2 regions of the Lysinibacillus sp. AR18-8 genome follow, and region 1 is predicted to be linked to the other one. Evidence: a T-box and tRNA genes for the amino acid it is inferred to sense, from the RefSeq annotation. Region 1 holds a T-box; the other holds one or more tRNA genes.
What was found. A T-box is a leader RNA that pairs with one kind of tRNA and senses whether it is charged. The one in region 1 lies ahead of tyrS (tyrosine--tRNA ligase), so its partner is inferred to be a tRNA-Tyr.
Positions count from the first base shown of each region.

Region 2: it encodes a tRNA-Tyr, which carries the amino acid that the T-box ahead of tyrS (tyrosine--tRNA ligase) is inferred to sense. The anticodon was not compared.

Region 1 is NZ_MDGU01000004.1:105,425-115,688, forward strand. It holds gene comGA (competence type IV pilus ATPase ComGA) at 1-888, opposite strand, end outside; gene BFM98_RS01985 (helix-turn-helix transcriptional regulator) at 1,216-1,926, shown strand; gene BFM98_RS01990 (DUF2626 family protein) at 2,044-2,286, shown strand; gene BFM98_RS01995 (MBL fold metallo-hydrolase) at 2,362-3,006, opposite strand; gene BFM98_RS02000 (DUF2759 domain-containing protein) at 3,176-3,355, shown strand; gene tyrS (tyrosine--tRNA ligase) at 3,411-4,625, opposite strand; T-box leader at 4,766-5,007, opposite strand; gene BFM98_RS02010 (LTA synthase family protein) at 5,263-7,158, opposite strand; gene BFM98_RS02015 (YqgQ family protein) at 7,439-7,648, opposite strand; gene BFM98_RS02020 (5-formyltetrahydrofolate cyclo-ligase) at 7,641-8,234, opposite strand; gene rpmG (50S ribosomal protein L33) at 8,347-8,496, opposite strand; gene BFM98_RS02025 (hypothetical protein) at 8,677-9,099, shown strand; gene BFM98_RS02030 (hypothetical protein) at 9,103-9,585, shown strand; gene BFM98_RS02035 (anthranilate synthase component II) at 9,632-10,204, opposite strand; gene trpE (anthranilate synthase component I) at 10,201-10,264, opposite strand, start outside.
Region 2 is NZ_MDGU01000023.1:1,465-8,017, reverse strand. It holds gene glmM (phosphoglucosamine mutase) at 1-414, opposite strand, end outside; gene BFM98_RS16285 (CdaR family protein) at 628-1,704, opposite strand; gene cdaA (diadenylate cyclase CdaA) at 1,697-2,533, opposite strand; gene BFM98_RS16275 (anti-sigma factor family protein) at 2,683-3,309, opposite strand; gene sigW (RNA polymerase sigma factor SigW) at 3,323-3,886, opposite strand; gene rocF (arginase) at 4,020-4,925, opposite strand; tRNA gene BFM98_RS16260 (tRNA-Lys) at 5,111-5,183, opposite strand; tRNA gene BFM98_RS16255 (tRNA-Gln) at 5,197-5,271, opposite strand; tRNA gene BFM98_RS16250 (tRNA-Tyr) at 5,286-5,369, opposite strand; tRNA gene BFM98_RS16245 (tRNA-Val) at 5,388-5,463, opposite strand; tRNA gene BFM98_RS16240 (tRNA-Glu) at 5,519-5,593, opposite strand; tRNA gene BFM98_RS16235 (tRNA-Asn) at 5,707-5,783, opposite strand; gene mbcS (acyl-CoA synthetase MbcS) at 6,053-6,553, shown strand, end outside.

The DNA of each region.
Region 1 (10,264 bases):
ATGTAATATCTCATAGACAGCTCGACGTTCTTCATGTATAGCTGAGGTTTGAACAAGCATTTGGGCAACTATACCGATAACCGTTTGACGAAGCTCCTCTATCGACACACCTAAATCCATTAAACGGTAGAGACAATTAATGGAGTCTTTTGCATGAATAGTGGAGACAACTAAATGCCCTGTTAGAGAAGCTTGGATGGCAATATTTGCTGTTTCTCTATCGCGAATTTCACCAATCATAATGACATCAGGTGAATGGCGCAAAATGGCTTTTAATCCTGCAGCATATGTAACGCCTGCTCGCTCGTTGACTTGAATTTGAAGTAAATTGGCTTGGCTGTTTTCTACAGGATCTTCTAAAGAAATCACATGTCGATTCAATTCTGTGGAACAGTAGTGGATGAGGGAATAAAGTGAAGTAGACTTGCCAGAGCCGGTTGCTCCCGTAAAAAACAGAAGACCTTGTCGGTTTTGTACCAGCTCCATGAGTTGGTAAGCTGCGCTTTTGGAAAAGCTTAGGGAAGTTAGTGGAAATGCATGATTTTGGAGAAGTAAACGAATAATTAAGCTTTCTTTTAAAAATACAGAAGGCAGTGTGGATACACGAAACGAATAAGAATTTTGCTCCATTGCCTTTTGAAAGGCACCGCTTTGAGGTTTACGACGCTCACTAATATCTAATTCTGCAAGAAATTTATAGTAAGAGATCATTCTTTCTGCAAGTTCATGAGGTAGCTCACCAGCGTGGAGAAGTTTATCATATTTTCGAAAATAGATCCGATATTTTATGTTTCCTGGAACTAGCAATAAATCGGATGCTCCAAAATGATAGGCCTTTAGTAAAAGTTGCTCACATTTTTGTTCGACAACTGTTTCAAAATTCTGCATATATGCACCTCTCTTTTAGTTCATTCGAATATGACCGCTCTATTCGTTATTTCCTAGTATAAGGAGGAACTCGCCACGAGAAAAGCCCTTTTCAGAAAATAAAAATTTATAAGTTAATTTTCTGCCAATAATGTTTTTTGCTATAAAAATGTGGATAAAGTGCAATTTTCCACTAAAAAAGAATATAAATACATGAAAAAATTAATATTTATGCCGAAATGAACTGTATCTTTTTCAATAATACAATATAATAGTATCAACATGATTATTTTCCTAACACTTGGTAGACGAACATAATTTTTATAATTAATTAAAGAGGTGAAGCTCATGATCCATCCATTAAAAATTACTAGTACACTAGCGGATGAAACAAGATACTCTATTTATGAGTACATATTGCAAGAGAAAAAAACAGTTACTGTACAACATATTGCTGATAAATTCGGTATCCATCCAAACGTTGCTCGACTTCATTTAACGAAGCTTTCAGAAATAAATATTATTACAGCTGACTATGTAAAAACAGGTAAAGGTGGCAGACCTGGACGTGTTTATAAAGCTTCAGAAAAAGGCGTATCTCTTACTTTTCCAAGACGTGATGAAGATCGTTTATTAAAATGGACGATACAATTAATTGAAGACTTTGGTCCATCTGCATTAACAAAGTGCCAGGAAATTAGCTACCAAGACGGCTACCAGCAAATGAAAAATTATATGAGTGCTGAATTGACATTAAGTAATTCTCTTTCCTTCGATGAAAAACTTCAGCTATTAACGGACAATGCCGCTTTAATTGGCTATATTCCACAGATTCAACAAACTGAGCAAGGAAAAAAAGTTATCTTCTCCATCTTCAATTGTCCATTCCAGGAGCAACTGACAGCCTATTCTGAAATTGTTTGTTCATTACATGAATCCTATTTAAAAGGGCAATTAGATGCATTGTTTACGAACAATGAATTTGTGCAAATGGAAAGTATGATACATAATTGCGATTTATGTAAATATGAAATAAACGTGACAGAAATCGATAGCTAGATTAAAAATCCATTTGTTTGTCACAAACATGGAGAAGTTCCAGTTTACAGACACCTTTCATATCATTTATAATGAGTAAGAGATTATTGTGTCGTGGGCAAAAGGAGGGGAAATTTCATGGATAATATGTATAAAGTTATGGCATTCTGGACAGGTATTTTTGCCGTTATGTTCTACCTTGGAGGTATGAACGAGGTATCGCTATTATTCTTAGGTAATACAGGTTTATTCTTATTATTAGGCTTCTTAAACCTTTCAGAACGTATGTACATGTACATTTTCGGAGCATATTTAACTGTATTCTTCGCTGGCTTCACGTACTATACAACATTCATTCACGTACCTGGTGGCGGTCATTAATACAAACAAAATCGCGTATCTCACTTTCGGTGAGATACGCTTTTTTATGTGCTAAAACAGTTTACTGTCCATGTTTTAAAATCCATTTAAAAAAGGATTTGTCTCCATTTCTGCACCTACCGTTGTATAATTACCGTGTCCAGGATAGATAATAGTATCCTCAGGTAATGTCAACAGTTTATTATGGATAGATTCCAATAAAATTTTGGTTGATCCCCTTAATAGATCTGTACGTCCTACACCTTGTTCAAATAACGTATCTCCCACGATGGCAAAACCGTCATTTTCAAAGATATAAGAAATACTCCCCGGTGAATGCCCAGGTGTAAAAACAGCTTGAAACACAAAATTACTTATTTCAATTTGCTGTTCTTTTTTGATGATTGTATCTTGCGCTGGTGCGGCTACCCTATAATCTGGTAATGCAGGATATTTACTAGAGCCATTCTTCGTTGGATCTGCTAGCCAACTAACTTCCTTTTCATGAATCCATACAGGAACGTCAAATACCTCACGCACTGCATCTACTGCCCCTATATGATCAAAATGGGCATGTGTTAAAAAGATAGCAAGAGGTTTTAAGCCGTTGCTACGGATTGTTTTAATTAGACGCTCCGCCTCTTCACCTGGATCAAATACGATACATTCTTTTTCTTTATTCGATACGATATAGCAATTCGTTTGGACGGGACCAAGAGAATAACTTCGTACGTTCATCATAGTTATCACCTCAACTTCCTATTATACAGGCTTTGCCACAATTTGACGATAAATGTTCATAGTTTACAGTATTTTAGTCCTCGACAAAAACAAGTAGAACGTTTACAATTAAGGAGGAATATTGTTTGCGACATTCATTTTCTGATGTCGAAAGGAGTGTCTATTTTTAATGAACTTATTAATGGTTATTTTTGGTCTAGTAGCGATTTTAGCTGTATTTGGTACATTCCAAGCAATTAAAGAAAAGAACCTATTAAGCGTTGTTTTCAACTTATTAAGTGCTGCTGTATTCGGATGGTTCGTCATCATGACGATTGTTCACAGCGGTTACCCACCAAAATTACACTAAAATTCAGACAAAAAAAGAGCAGTCTCTTCGGAGATTGCTCTTTTTTTGTCTATTATTACTTATTGAATTGAAGAAACCGCTTCTTGCCGATTTGTAGTACATCATTATTCATTAATACTTGTGATATGTCATCCATCGCCATTTTTTCTCCATTCAAGGATACTCCTTTTTGCTTGATTAACCGCAAAAACTCACTCTTACTTTGAATAAAACCAATTGCCACTAGTTGTGGAATGATATCCACGATTCTTTCCTTATCAATTTCTAAGAGCAGTATAGGAATGTTTTTTGGTATTTCCTTTTTTTGAAATGCTGCTTCAAAATAAGCTCTTGCTTCCTCCACTGCTGTAGATCCATGGTATAAAGCCGTTATAATTTCTGCTAATAGGAATTTCAAATCGCGGGGATTCTCTCCCTTTTGTAGTCTATCTTGAATAGCCTGCACTTGTAGTGGATGCTCATCTGTTGCTAATTCGAAATATTTGATAATTAAAGTATCTGGTACTTCCATCACCTTTTTAAACATAATCTCAGGTGCTTCATTGATGCCAATATAATTACCTAAACTCTTACTCATTTTTTCAATACCATCTAACCCCTCTAGTAAGGGCATAAAAATAGCAATTTGTTTTTCTAATCCTCGATGCTTTTGTAAGGTGCGTCCCATTAAAATATTGAACGTCTGATCCGTTCCACCTAACTCTATATCTGCCTCAAGTTCTACTGAATCATATGCTTGCATAAGTGGGTAGAAAAACTCATGTATACCAATTGGGATGTGCTGCTGGTAACGTTTCTGAAAATCCTCGCGCTCTAGAAGTCGAGCAACAGATGTTGTGGCTGCTAGCTTGATGACTTCTTCAAAGGACAGCTTCGCTAACCATTCACTATTAAAACGAACCGTTGTCTTGTTCGGATCTAGTACTTTAAAAATTTGCTCACAATAAGTTTGGGCGTTTTTCTTCACTATATCGTCATTTAAGGCTGTTCGCCCCTTAGCTTTACCTGTAGGATCGCCAATTCGTCCTGTAAAATCACCGATAACAATAACTGCATGATGGCCTAAATCTTGCATTTGCTTGATTTTCCGTAGAACAACCGCATGACCTAAATGAATATCTGGTGCGGACGGATCGAGCCCTAGCTTAATCGTTAAAGGTCGCTGTTCTTTATACGATCGCTCTAATTTTTCAAATAAATCCTGTTCATCAACGATCTTGTTAGCACCCTTCTTGATAATCGCTATTTGCTCCTTTGGTGTTAAAAACATACGAAACATCTCCTTGTAATATTAAATATTAATATTGCAAGTTCTATAAGAGTAAATGGGGTACCGATTTTGTTTACAAGGCTTTAATAGCTTTACACGTTTTGGCTTAGAAGGCATAAAAAAACGCCTTTAGGAAATTCCTAAAGGACGTAGATAAACGTGTTACCACCTTTTTTCGAGAGCTATTCACATAGCTCTCCTCAACAAGTACAGCCATAGCGATACTTTTGCAATGATTACGGATGCAACCCCGTCGTAGCCTACTATAGTTTCGGTACGCAGCTCCAAGATGTATTCACTTTAATATCCCCTTGCGCCTCTCAACAACCGGCTACTCTCTGTCAGTTCCATTAAAGTTACTCGTTCTTTTCGATGCCTTTCACTCTTATACTCCGAAATGCGAAAAACAAATCTTCGTTATGCAGATATTTACACTTATTATAATCGTATCTTGCTATTTGTCAATAAAAAGAAATGTTCAATAAAGTGTATTCACGTTGCATAGTGTTGTAAAACATTGCGAAAGGTGTTTTCTTTAGCATAGGATTCACAAAAAAATTTTATGAATAGTGCTTGAGACTAATTCTTTTTTATCAGCAATAAAAAAGAGAGATCCCTATACGAGATCTCTCTTTGATTATTTAACTGAATCCTGCTTTAAATTACCTGTTTTTTCGTCATAGAAGCGAAGTAAGTCTCCATTAATGATGGCATCAGAATTTTCTAACTCCATTGTAGCACGATCAGCATAAGACTGACATGGCTCACCATCTATTTCTTCGCCAGTTGCTTTGTCATAGCAAGCTTCACCAGCATAGACGTATTTATCTGTAATAAAACGTCCATCACGGAAGACTACAAAGTCCTCATGCTCTGGAGAGAATAAATCTGCACCCATTTGCATATCTTTTGACGTTTCAACGCCAAGAAGGTGTAAGATCGTTGGACGTAAATCCATTTGTCCTGAAATCTCAGTCATTTCTTTTCCATCGCCAGCTCCTGGGATGTGGATGAATAAAGGTACTTCTTGAAGCATTGCATTATCCATTGGTGTAATTTGATCTTTTCCTAAATATTGTGCCATTGCTTTATTATGGTTCTCAGAAATACCATAGTGATCCCCATACATCACAATAATAGAATTATCATAGACACCTTGATCTTTTAACTGTTGGAAGAAGTCTTTTAAAGCCTCATCCATGTAACGTACTGTTTGGAAGTAACGATTTAATGTACCTGAATTTGAATCATATTCAGGAATCATAATATCTTCTGGGTCCAATGTAAATGGATAATGGTTCGTTAAAGTAATAAGTCTAGAGTAGAATGGCTGTGGCATATCTTTCATTAAAGCAGCTGATTGCTCTAAGAATGGAACATCTTTCATTCCCCAGTTTACAGCTTGCCCCTCTTCCACAGTATATGAATCTATATCGTAGAATTTATTAATTTTTAACGATTGGTACATCATGTCACGATTCCAGAATGATTTATTATTAGGGTGCATGACATTTGTAAAGTATCCATTTTCTCCAAGGCGTTCAGCCATTGAATTATACGTATTTCCACCATGCGTGAAGAATACAGCACCTCGACCTAAACCAAACAATGAGTTTTCAACAATAAACTCCGAGTCAGATGTTTTTCCTAAACCTGTTTGGTGATAGAAGTTACTGAAATAATACGTATCTTTATCTTTTGTTAAAGAGTTTAAGAATGGCGTAATTTCATGACCATTCATGTCATTATTAATGACAAAGTTTTGTAATGACTCCATCGATACCACAATCAGGTTACGACCTTTATATTTCCCAAACATTTCTGGATTTACAGCAGCCTGATTAGAGCGTATATAGTTGTTCACTTCTACTAGTTCACTACCATCGGCTAACGCACGTTGGGCAGATGATTTAGATTGAATATAAATGTCATACAAGTGGTAATTGTACGTACCAATGTTTTTTACTAATAATTCGCGGTCAAAACTACGTGTTAGTAATTGTGGACGCTCAGTTTCTGCTAATCCTAAATTTAAGAATGTCATTGCTATTGCAAGCACGAAGAATGCACGACGGAATTCAATATTCACTTTAAATGCATCTTTCATTTTTGGTAAAAATTTATTCGCTAAGATTAAGATAACAACATCAACGAAATATAATACATCCCAAGGCTCAACAATGGCTGCTACTGATGTTCCTAAGTCACTAAAGTTACTTGTTTGGAATAATACTGGTAGCGTAATAAAATCATTGTAGAATCGATAGAACGCTACATTTCCGTATAAAACAATGGACAAAATAACGCTGACCGTAATCAAATAACGATTTCTAGCTTTTGCTGATTTAAAGAATAGTGATAAACCATACGTAAATAGCAAGAAGCTTAATGGATTAATAAATAAAATAAACTGTTGCATTGCATTTTCAATTTTCATTTCAAAGCTTGTGTGGTAAACAATGACCGTTTTGATCCAAGTTGCTATAATTGCTAGTATCATAAATGAATGTTTAGGCCACTTTATTGATTTCATTCCTAACATCCTCCCTACTTCCTTACAAAAAAATAATAATTTTTTACATTTTGTTACGGAAACAAAATATATCTTAATCCTTTTTTAACAGATAATCAACACATATCTTATGGAAAATTTTTTCTCCCTGCTCTTTCTATGCACCAGATATCTATATATACGTTTTGCATTGTAAAAAGTTTCGTAAAAACATAAAAACAGCGGAAACCCACTGTTTTTAAGAATATTACATACATGTTACATTAATTTTACAATACCCAATTACATTATATTTCAAACATTACTTTTTATGCTCTTCCATACGAAGTCTTGTTGTTTCTTGTCGAATAAGCAGTAGGGCCATTTGATAATCTTTTATATCTAGTACATTCGCTTTATAGAGCTCACGTATTTCATCCTCCATCAACATCAAATCGCCAATAGGATCACGTGTATAAATATAAGTACCATATGTTTTCAAGAGTTCATAAATATCTAGCATTTTATCCATTTTCGTTCGCTCCTCGTTGTGCAACACAGTCAATACGTTTTGTGGGCGTCACAATGATATCTACTGGGCAATCATGTGCTTCAGTAGGAACACAATCAATAATTTGCTCATCAAAGAGCAGCGACATCAGCTTACCCTTATTATAGTTTAATACATAGCGGTCATAATAACCACCGCCATAGCCGATTCGATAACCGTATGGATCAAAAACAACGCCTGGTACAACAATGATATCCATTTCATTTGCGTCAACAAACTCACTTTTTGCTGGAATGGGCTCACGCAAATGCATATATACAGTTTCAAGCTGTGCAAATGATTCAATGGCATAAAATGACATTTCTCTTGTTTTCGGGTGACATTTAGGAACTGCGACCTTTTTACCTAGTTTCCATAATTCCTCAATTATAAGAATTGTGTCGACTTCTGGCTTATTTGAAATGGTCATGCCAATTGTATTTGCTTCTATTATATATGGTTCCTGTAGCACCTTGTTTAACACAGCTAATGATTGACGATGATAGTCTTCATCCTTCATAGTTGCAAGGGCTTGGCGTACCGTGTTTCGTAAAGTTGTTTTATCCATCTAGGCTACCTCCTATATCGTAAAACTTCATATCCTCCCGGAATTGTTACATTAAATGAGTTGATAAAATGTAGAAAGCCAAAACCACTTGTGGTTTTGGCTTAATGAGCGATTACTTAGTTTCACGGTGAAGAGTGTATTTCTTCTCGCGAGAGCAATATTTTTTAAGTTCAAGACGCTCTGGATTGTTACGCTTGTTCTTTTTAGAAATGTAGTTACGTTCGCCGCAATCTGTGCAAGCTAAAGTAATATTTACGCGCATCATTAACCCTCCCACTCTATATCAAGAATTTAAATTTGAGCATGATTTATACGACTAACCTATTATAACATAAACTGAAAAAAAATCTACCTTCATTTCATATTAAGTTTGCATATGGTAAAATATCTTATAATTACATACTACATTGAGGTGAAACTATTGGATTTATCCATCGTATTAATGAGTATCGGCATTTTTCTGATCATCGTTTCGTTCTTTTTCAAAAATAGCTCGAAAAAAATCGAACAAGATGTCGAAGAATTATCTATCTCCATCTTCCAAGAAACGAATAATTTAAAACGTCGCCTTAAGATTGTGGAGGAAGAACTTTTACTAGAGCCTGAGTTCCAAGTGAAATCAAAATCAAGTATCCCTCCAAAAGGTCAAGATCCTAAAGTGCACCAAGTCATGCAGGCCGTTCAACAGGCTGCACAGAGTTCAAAAGTTGGACAAACAACAGCACCAGCAAAACCGATTCATCAAATTATTATTAGTCAGGTACTTGAATTAAATAAACAGGGTCTTTCTGTAGCAGATATTAGTATTCGCTCAAATTTAACAGAAGAGCAAGTTCGGCAAGTGATTGCAAACGGGGGGCGTTGATTGATGAATAAGTCTGCCATTCGTGCATTTGGTATAGCCATTTTTCTTGTTGGGGCATTGCTTGCACTCGCAAACCGCTTCGATGTAAATATTGGTCTTCCTACTAAGGAATTTTCCAATCAACAACAGGTAAAAGAACTACAAAACAAATTAAGTAAGGCCAATCAGGAAATTGCCTCGTTAAAGGATCAATTAAAGCAGGTACATACGACTGAAAAAACTTCTACAACAGATGCATCTGAACAAGCTGATGAAGAAGCAGATACAGATGTAACAACGATGTCTCTGCAAATCTATAGTGGTATCACACCCTATAGTGTGGCCCAAAAACTTGAAGACGGTGGCATTATTACCAATAGTGTTGAAATGGAGTTACTACTCGCTAACCCTAAATATGCTAGAAGCTTACAAATCGGCTCCTATGAAGTCAATTCTGCCATGACTTTAGAAGAAATAGCTAATTTAATTACAGGTAAGAAACAATAACATAAAAAGCTGTCGCCCATTCATATATGAGGCGACAGCTTTTTTATTACGCTATACTTTCTAGAAAGGCTTGCATCATCATACTACCTTCTTTTGTGCCGATTGATTCAGGATGAAACTGCAGCCCATAAAGTGGATATTCTTTATGTTGAATGGCCATGATTTCTCCGTCATCACCCGCTGTGGCGAGTATTTTAAAATCCTTGTGTAAAGTTTGTTCTTCAATAATAAGTGAATGATATCGCATAACCTCGATATCCCCATCTAATTGGGCAAATAAACCTGTTTGCTCGTATTGTAATGGGGACAGCTTTCCATGCATAATATTTTTTGCCTGCACAATATTTGCGCCAAAAGCCTGACCTATCGATTGGTGCCCTAGACAAATACCTAAAATAGGGAATTTTTGGTAGAGTTCCTTGATGACCTCTATCGTTATCCCTGCTTCATTTGGCGTTCCTGGTCCTGGTGATAAAATGATGGCTTCTGGCGACAGTTTTTGAATTTCTTCTATAGTAATGGTATCATTCCGTACGACCTTGACGCTTTTTCCAAGCATACTGATTTGCTGAAATAAATTATAGGTAAAAGAATCGTAGTTATCTATGATTAAAATCATTTTTTTACCTCCAATAGGGCACGTGCCTTAATCAGTGTTTCTTCATATTCTGACAATGGA
Region 2 (6,553 bases), on a different contig from region 1:
TGTATCCTCTTGCGCATCAATTAACGCTTCAATTTCCGCTTCCTGTGCATCTGTTAGCTTAAAGCCATCAGGACCGAAAAATTTAATACCGTTATCTGCAACTGGGTTATGTGAAGCTGAAATCATGACGCCTGCATCTGCGCTCATAATTCGAGTAAGGTATGCCACACCTGGTGTTGAAATAATACCCAGACGCATTACCTCTACCCCAATTGATAAAAGACCAGCCACAAGTGCACCTTCAAGCATCTCGCCTGAAATACGTGTGTCACGACCAATTAAAACCTTTGGACGGTCAGTTGCATCTTTTGTTAAAACATAGCCGCCTATACGACCAAGTTTAAATGCAAATTCTGGTGTTAATTCACTATTCGCGACGCCACGGACGCCATCTGTTCCAAAATATTTACCCATTCTACTTATTCTCTCCTTCAATGCAAGACAGTGCCTAGTGAGTTTCTATCAAGCATTAGACACTTGTCCGCTTACTTTTGGAAAAGTCTGCTTTTGTTCATTCATTGGTAATTATTAATATTCCACTCTGCCAGTTTGTTTGATGAAACCTGAATTACAAACCTGATTGGATTTTTGATTTAGAATCAAAATAAAATTATAGTCACATATTGTTTAAGAATCAATATCTTCCGATTCCTCAGTTGACGTATTTTTATCAGTTGTAGTACTCTCATCTGTCACATCAGGTTCTTCAGTTGGAGGTGGCGTTTCCTCTGTAGAAGCTGGTGTTTTCTGCTGTTCTTCTTGTTCTACCTTTGTAATATCTGCCTTCACTTTTATTTTCTTGTCAGATATTTTTGTCACACCATCTGGTAATTTTACATCAAATTCATAAGTTTTGGACTCAGTAATTTTTGACAGGTCAACTGTTATTGGAATGGATGTTAAACTGTCAATAATTGATTTTCTACCATACACTTTGATCATTTTCGGTGTAAATGTTAATGAGTTAATGGTAATGTCTTCGGCAGCTTGCCCTGTTTCCTTAAGGACAACTGGGATCTCTCGACTATACTCCGCTATATCTACTTGAACTTTCACAATTTCAGGTTCAATAGTCACGTCTAACTTATTTAAATCTCTATCTAATACTTTTACAGCTGCTTCCTGCGTGAATGATTGCTTCAAGCCCTGCTCTCCTGTAACAGTTGCTTTTACATAACTAATGCTTTCAATAGCACTTTTTGCACCTGTTACATAAACAGTTGGCGGGTTGGCCGTCATTTCTTTTAAGATAAAACCTTCTTCGATTAAACGTTTGTTCATTTCAGGGTCCACTCGGAACTCCTGCGTGACCTTTTCCTCAATATTCACATGAACAGTTGCAGGGTCTAATGTCACCTTTAACTTTTCTGAAATATTTTCGTATTGCAGTTTTACATCATGCTCTCCCAGCAATAAATTGCTCAAATCCGCAAATATAGAAAAATCCTTAGCTCCCTTTGCTTTTAAAACCAATGCCATGGGACCTTCTATCGTTACATCCACAGTTTCAGGTAAACCTGTCACAATAAGATTCTCATTATCGTAATAAACATCCACTGGAACATCACGAATAACATCCGTTTGTTCATTTGAGGTAGCTTTATTTAAAGGTGACAACTCAGTACGCACTGAGAAAAAAAGCAAAAACGCTAAAAATAGCGCGATGATTCTAAGTACCCAAGGGCTATCCATCATTTTATCCATTCTTTTTCCCCCTCCAAGTCAACTTAGAGGATGCATTTGATTCTTGTACTGATCCGAACCACATTTTTCTTAATAATGTTTCAAACTCCTCTAGAGATAGATTTCGATGGAGATTACCATTTAATGTTATACTAATTGCGCCTGTTTCTTCTGACACAACAATTGTAATAGCATCTGTAACTTCACTTAAGCCAAGAGCAGCACGGTGGCGTGTCCCTAACTCTTTTGAAATAAATGGGCTTTCAGATAAAGGTAAATAACAAGCCGCTGCTGTAACTTTATCTTTTTGCATAATAACAGCCCCATCATGTAGCGGGGTATTTGGTATAAAGATATTAATCAGTAATTCTGATGAAATTTCAGCATTTAGCCCTATACCTGTTTCAATATATTCATTAAGACCTGTTTCTTTTTCAATAGAAATTAACGCACCTATTCGACGTTTAGCCATATAACTTACAGACTTCTTCATAGCCTCAATAAGTCTTGTTTGTTCTTCTTCTTCTTGACTTGATGAACGTTGGAATAGCTTTCCTCGTCCAATTTGTTCTAAACCACGTCTGATTTCAGGTTGGAAAATAATAATAATCGCTAGGAAACCAAACTCAATAACTTGTTGTAGCATCCAGCCAAGTGTTTGTAACCCTAAAAGGTCTGTTGCAATTCGTGCAATAATAATGACGAATATTCCCTTAAGTAATTGGACAGCCTTCGTACCTTTAATGAGGGTTAAGACTTTATAAACAACGTACCAAACGAGCAGTACATCAATGAAGTTAATAACAATATTCACAGGTGTTAAATCCGTGAAATGTTCGATAATTTGCACGTGGCATCCCCCACTTTTCATTACGAATCCATACACATTCAAGTATATCACATTCTTATCAAATGTAACTTTTTTCAAATAAAAAGTCTACTCAGAAGAGTAGACCTTTCAGCCTCTCACGTGCACTATTTTTTAGGACGTATAGAGTGTTATTTAGTTTCTTCTTTTTCCTCAAATGTCATGGCTGTCTTAACAGAATTTTTAATTGTATACCATAACCATTCAAATACTTCGTCAATTTCTTCGATTCTCCCTGAAACTACCGCTGAAGATGCCATATATTGCCCGTTGATTACTGTGACGTTGCCATCAACTTCACCTTCAACAATCAAATCGCCATTTTTCACAACAATATCGCCTTTTACCACTTCTCCTTCAGGGACAATCACTGTTTGACCATCCACAACTAAATTAGGTTGCTTGGTCACCGAGAAATGCTGGTCATCCATGAAGCTACCCAATAATGTAGCACTCATGAATAAGCAAAATACTGCTGCTGCCACAAGGAACGGATGCCGGCGAATCCATTTTTGTATACCTACTCGACTTTTTGGTTTTGGTAAACGAGCCATAACTGCTGCTTCAAAACTCGGAGGCGCTGTAATGTGGGAAGCACTCTTCACAAAGGCGATTGTTTCACTCAATTCTTGCATCAACTGTTTACAATCATTACATGTATGCAAGTGTTGTTTCAACTCTTGCTCATGCTCACGACTAATGTCACCGTCTAAATAATCATGCATATAGTCTATAATATGCTCTGGACAAGTATTCATGACGCTCCCCCTCCTACAGATTGTTTAATTGCTTACGTAATGCCTCACGTCCGCGGTGAATCCTCGTTTTCACCGTTCCAAGCGGCATATCTAAAATCTCGCTAATCTCTTGTAACGATAACTCTTCTATATATTTCAATACTATAACCGAACGGTATTTATCCGGCAATCGTCCAATTTCATATTGAATGCGATCTTGCAGCTCCATTTGTTCTAACTGCTCCTCTGGTAGCTGGTCATCTGCTGCGATTTGCGAATACATATCAAGCCCTTCTGTACCAGCTACTTCTGCATCTAAATAATAATCCGGTTTCTTTTTTCGAATACGGTCAATGCAGAGGTTTGTCGCTATGCGATAAAGCCACGTTGAAAACTTTCTTTTCTGATCAAATGTATGCAAGTTCATATAAGCTCGCACAAAAGCCTCTTGAGCAATGTCTTCAGACTCTTGTTTGTTGCCTAACATTCGATAGCATACTTGGTACAGTTTGTGCTGATAGAGACTCACAATATCGGCAAATGCGTTTTGATCGCCTTTAAGCACTTGTTTTATTCTCTTATTTACTAACGCATCCATTGTGTTGACTTCTCCACCTTTACAACTGTCTTATACTATACGAAGCACCAATAAGAAAAGTTTCGTTTTAATTCAATTATAGCAAAAGATTTTTATGCAATGTGGCAACAGGCAATTTTTTGTCAAATTTTCTTTAAACTAGTGTTTCGCCAAATAAAGATCCCATTAATGCAACAGCCACATTTGCTGTTGTATTCTTTTCATCTAATATAGGATTTACCTCTACAAACTCTGCTGAAGTTACCATGCCTGATTCTTGTAACATTTCCATTGCTAAATGGCTTTCTCGGTACGTAATTCCGCCTGGAACTGGTGTACCCACACCTGGCGTATAAAGTGGATCTAATCCGTCTAAATCAAGTGATAAATGTAAGCCATCAACATTTCGTTCCTTTAAATAAGCAAGTGCATCTTCCATCACACGTGTCATGCCAAGTCGGTCGATTTCATGCATTGTATATACTTTAATTCCTTGTTGACGTATCAATTCACGTTCTCCTGGGTCTACTGAACGAGCTCCAATAATAATCACGTTTTCTGGCTTAATTTTTGGAGCATAGTTGCGAATTTGCACTAAACGTTCATGTCCTAGCCCAATACTAACAGCTAACGGCATCCCATGTATATTGCCTGAAGGTGTTGTTTCAGGTGTATTTAAATCTGCATGAGCGTCATACCAGATAACACCGAGATTTTTGTAATGCTCACCTAATCCAGCTAATGTTCCAATAGCAATGCTATGGTCTCCACCAAATACGAGTGGGAATTTCTTTTGTTCCACTACTTCATGCACACTATTTGCTAATGCAGTACTAACATCTACAACTTCCTCTAAATTTAGTAATTTTTCATCCACAGCTCCGTCAGCAAGCTTTTGACTAACACGAATATCCCCTTGATCCTGTACATCGTGTCCGATAGCCTCTAAACGTTCAACAATACCTGCATATCGAATAGCACTTGGTCCCATATCTACCCCACGGCGTGTTTGTCCGTAATCTGTTGGTACTCCAATAATAGAAATATTAAGTTTATTCATGTTTTTATACCCCCTAAAAGTTATAAGATTATTGTAAAGCCTACATACCACTTGGCTCAACTCGACAAAAAGTTGTATATTTATTCATTTATAAATAACATAAAAAAATCTCCTACTGTTTTCAGCAAGAGATTAGTTATCTGTAGTTAATATAACACTTTTGAATAATTTTCATTCTAAAAAAGTGAGCCATGAAGGACTCGAACCTTCGACCCTCTGATTAAAAGTCAGATGCTCTACCAACTGAGCTAATGGCTCATAAAAGAAAAAATGGCTGGGGTACTAGGATTCGAACCTAGGCATGACGGAATCAAAATCCGTTGCCTTACCGCTTGGCTATACCCCAATCATTTATAAAACTGGTGGAGGGGGACGGATTCGAACCGCCGAACCCTAAGGAGCGGATTTACAGTCCGCCGCGTTTAGCCACTTCGCTACCCCTCCGAAATAACACAATAAGAATGGTGGAGGATGACGGGCTCGAACCGCCGACCCTCTGCTTGTAAGGCAGATGCTCTCCCAGCTGAGCTAATCCTCCATAGAAACAGGTGTTATATCACAGTTTATATTCTTTATAAAGCCTATGTTTTAAATGGTGACCCCTACGGGATTCGAACCCGTGTTACCGCCGTGAAAGGGCGGTGTCTTAACCACTTGACCAAGGGGCCAATATTATGTCTCAAACAAGACAAGAATTATAATAACATTTTTCATTAATAATTGCAATGCTTTTCCACAAATTTTTTTATGTATTATAGCATTTGAAAAAAGGACAAAAAAATGGCTCCGAAGGCAGGACTCGAACCTGCGACAACCTGATTAACAGTCAGGTGCTACTACCAACTGAGCTACTTCGGAACAATGCTATTCACTTTGGTTTTAGACAACCTCTTAAGTACATTTATTATTATAGCAAGCATTATAAATAATGCAACACATTTTGTGAAAATTTTTATATTTTTTGTCGAAGTATCCTCCTATATTCGTCTGAAAGCATAATAGTTCTCTATTAATTCTAATATTTCTATTTAACGTACTAAATATTCTTGCTGTATATTATTGTAATTGTTAAAATAAAAATAGTTTTATGAATTTTCTATCAAATTTTCTGGGGGAGGATGTTCAAGATGGTATCAAATGATTTAATTGCACCTGAATTTTATAACATCACAGAGGAATTAGAAAAATTTTCGCAAGATAGTGATCGCCAAGCAATACGTTGGTTAAATACACAACAAGAGAGACGTACAGTTTCTTATGTGGAGCTTAACCAAAAAATGAATCAATACGCAAACGCTTTTACGGAGAAGGGGCTTCAAAAAGGTGATCGTGTATTAGTTATTATTCCTCGACTTCCAGAAGCCTATTTCGTTTTTCTAGGCTGCTTAAAGGCTGGTATCGTACCCATTTCATGTTCAGAGATGCTACGTGCAAGCGATTTAGAATATCGGATGGAACATTCTTCTGCTAGTGCAGTTATTGCTTATGAGGCTTTTACTAGTGAAGTTGATCAAATTGCTTCTTCTGTAGACGCATTGAAAAATAAACTAGTGATCGGTGCTGCGAAAGGAGATTGGACTTCTTTAGATGAATTAGCAAGCAGCCAGCCAGCTACATTTACAGCCGTA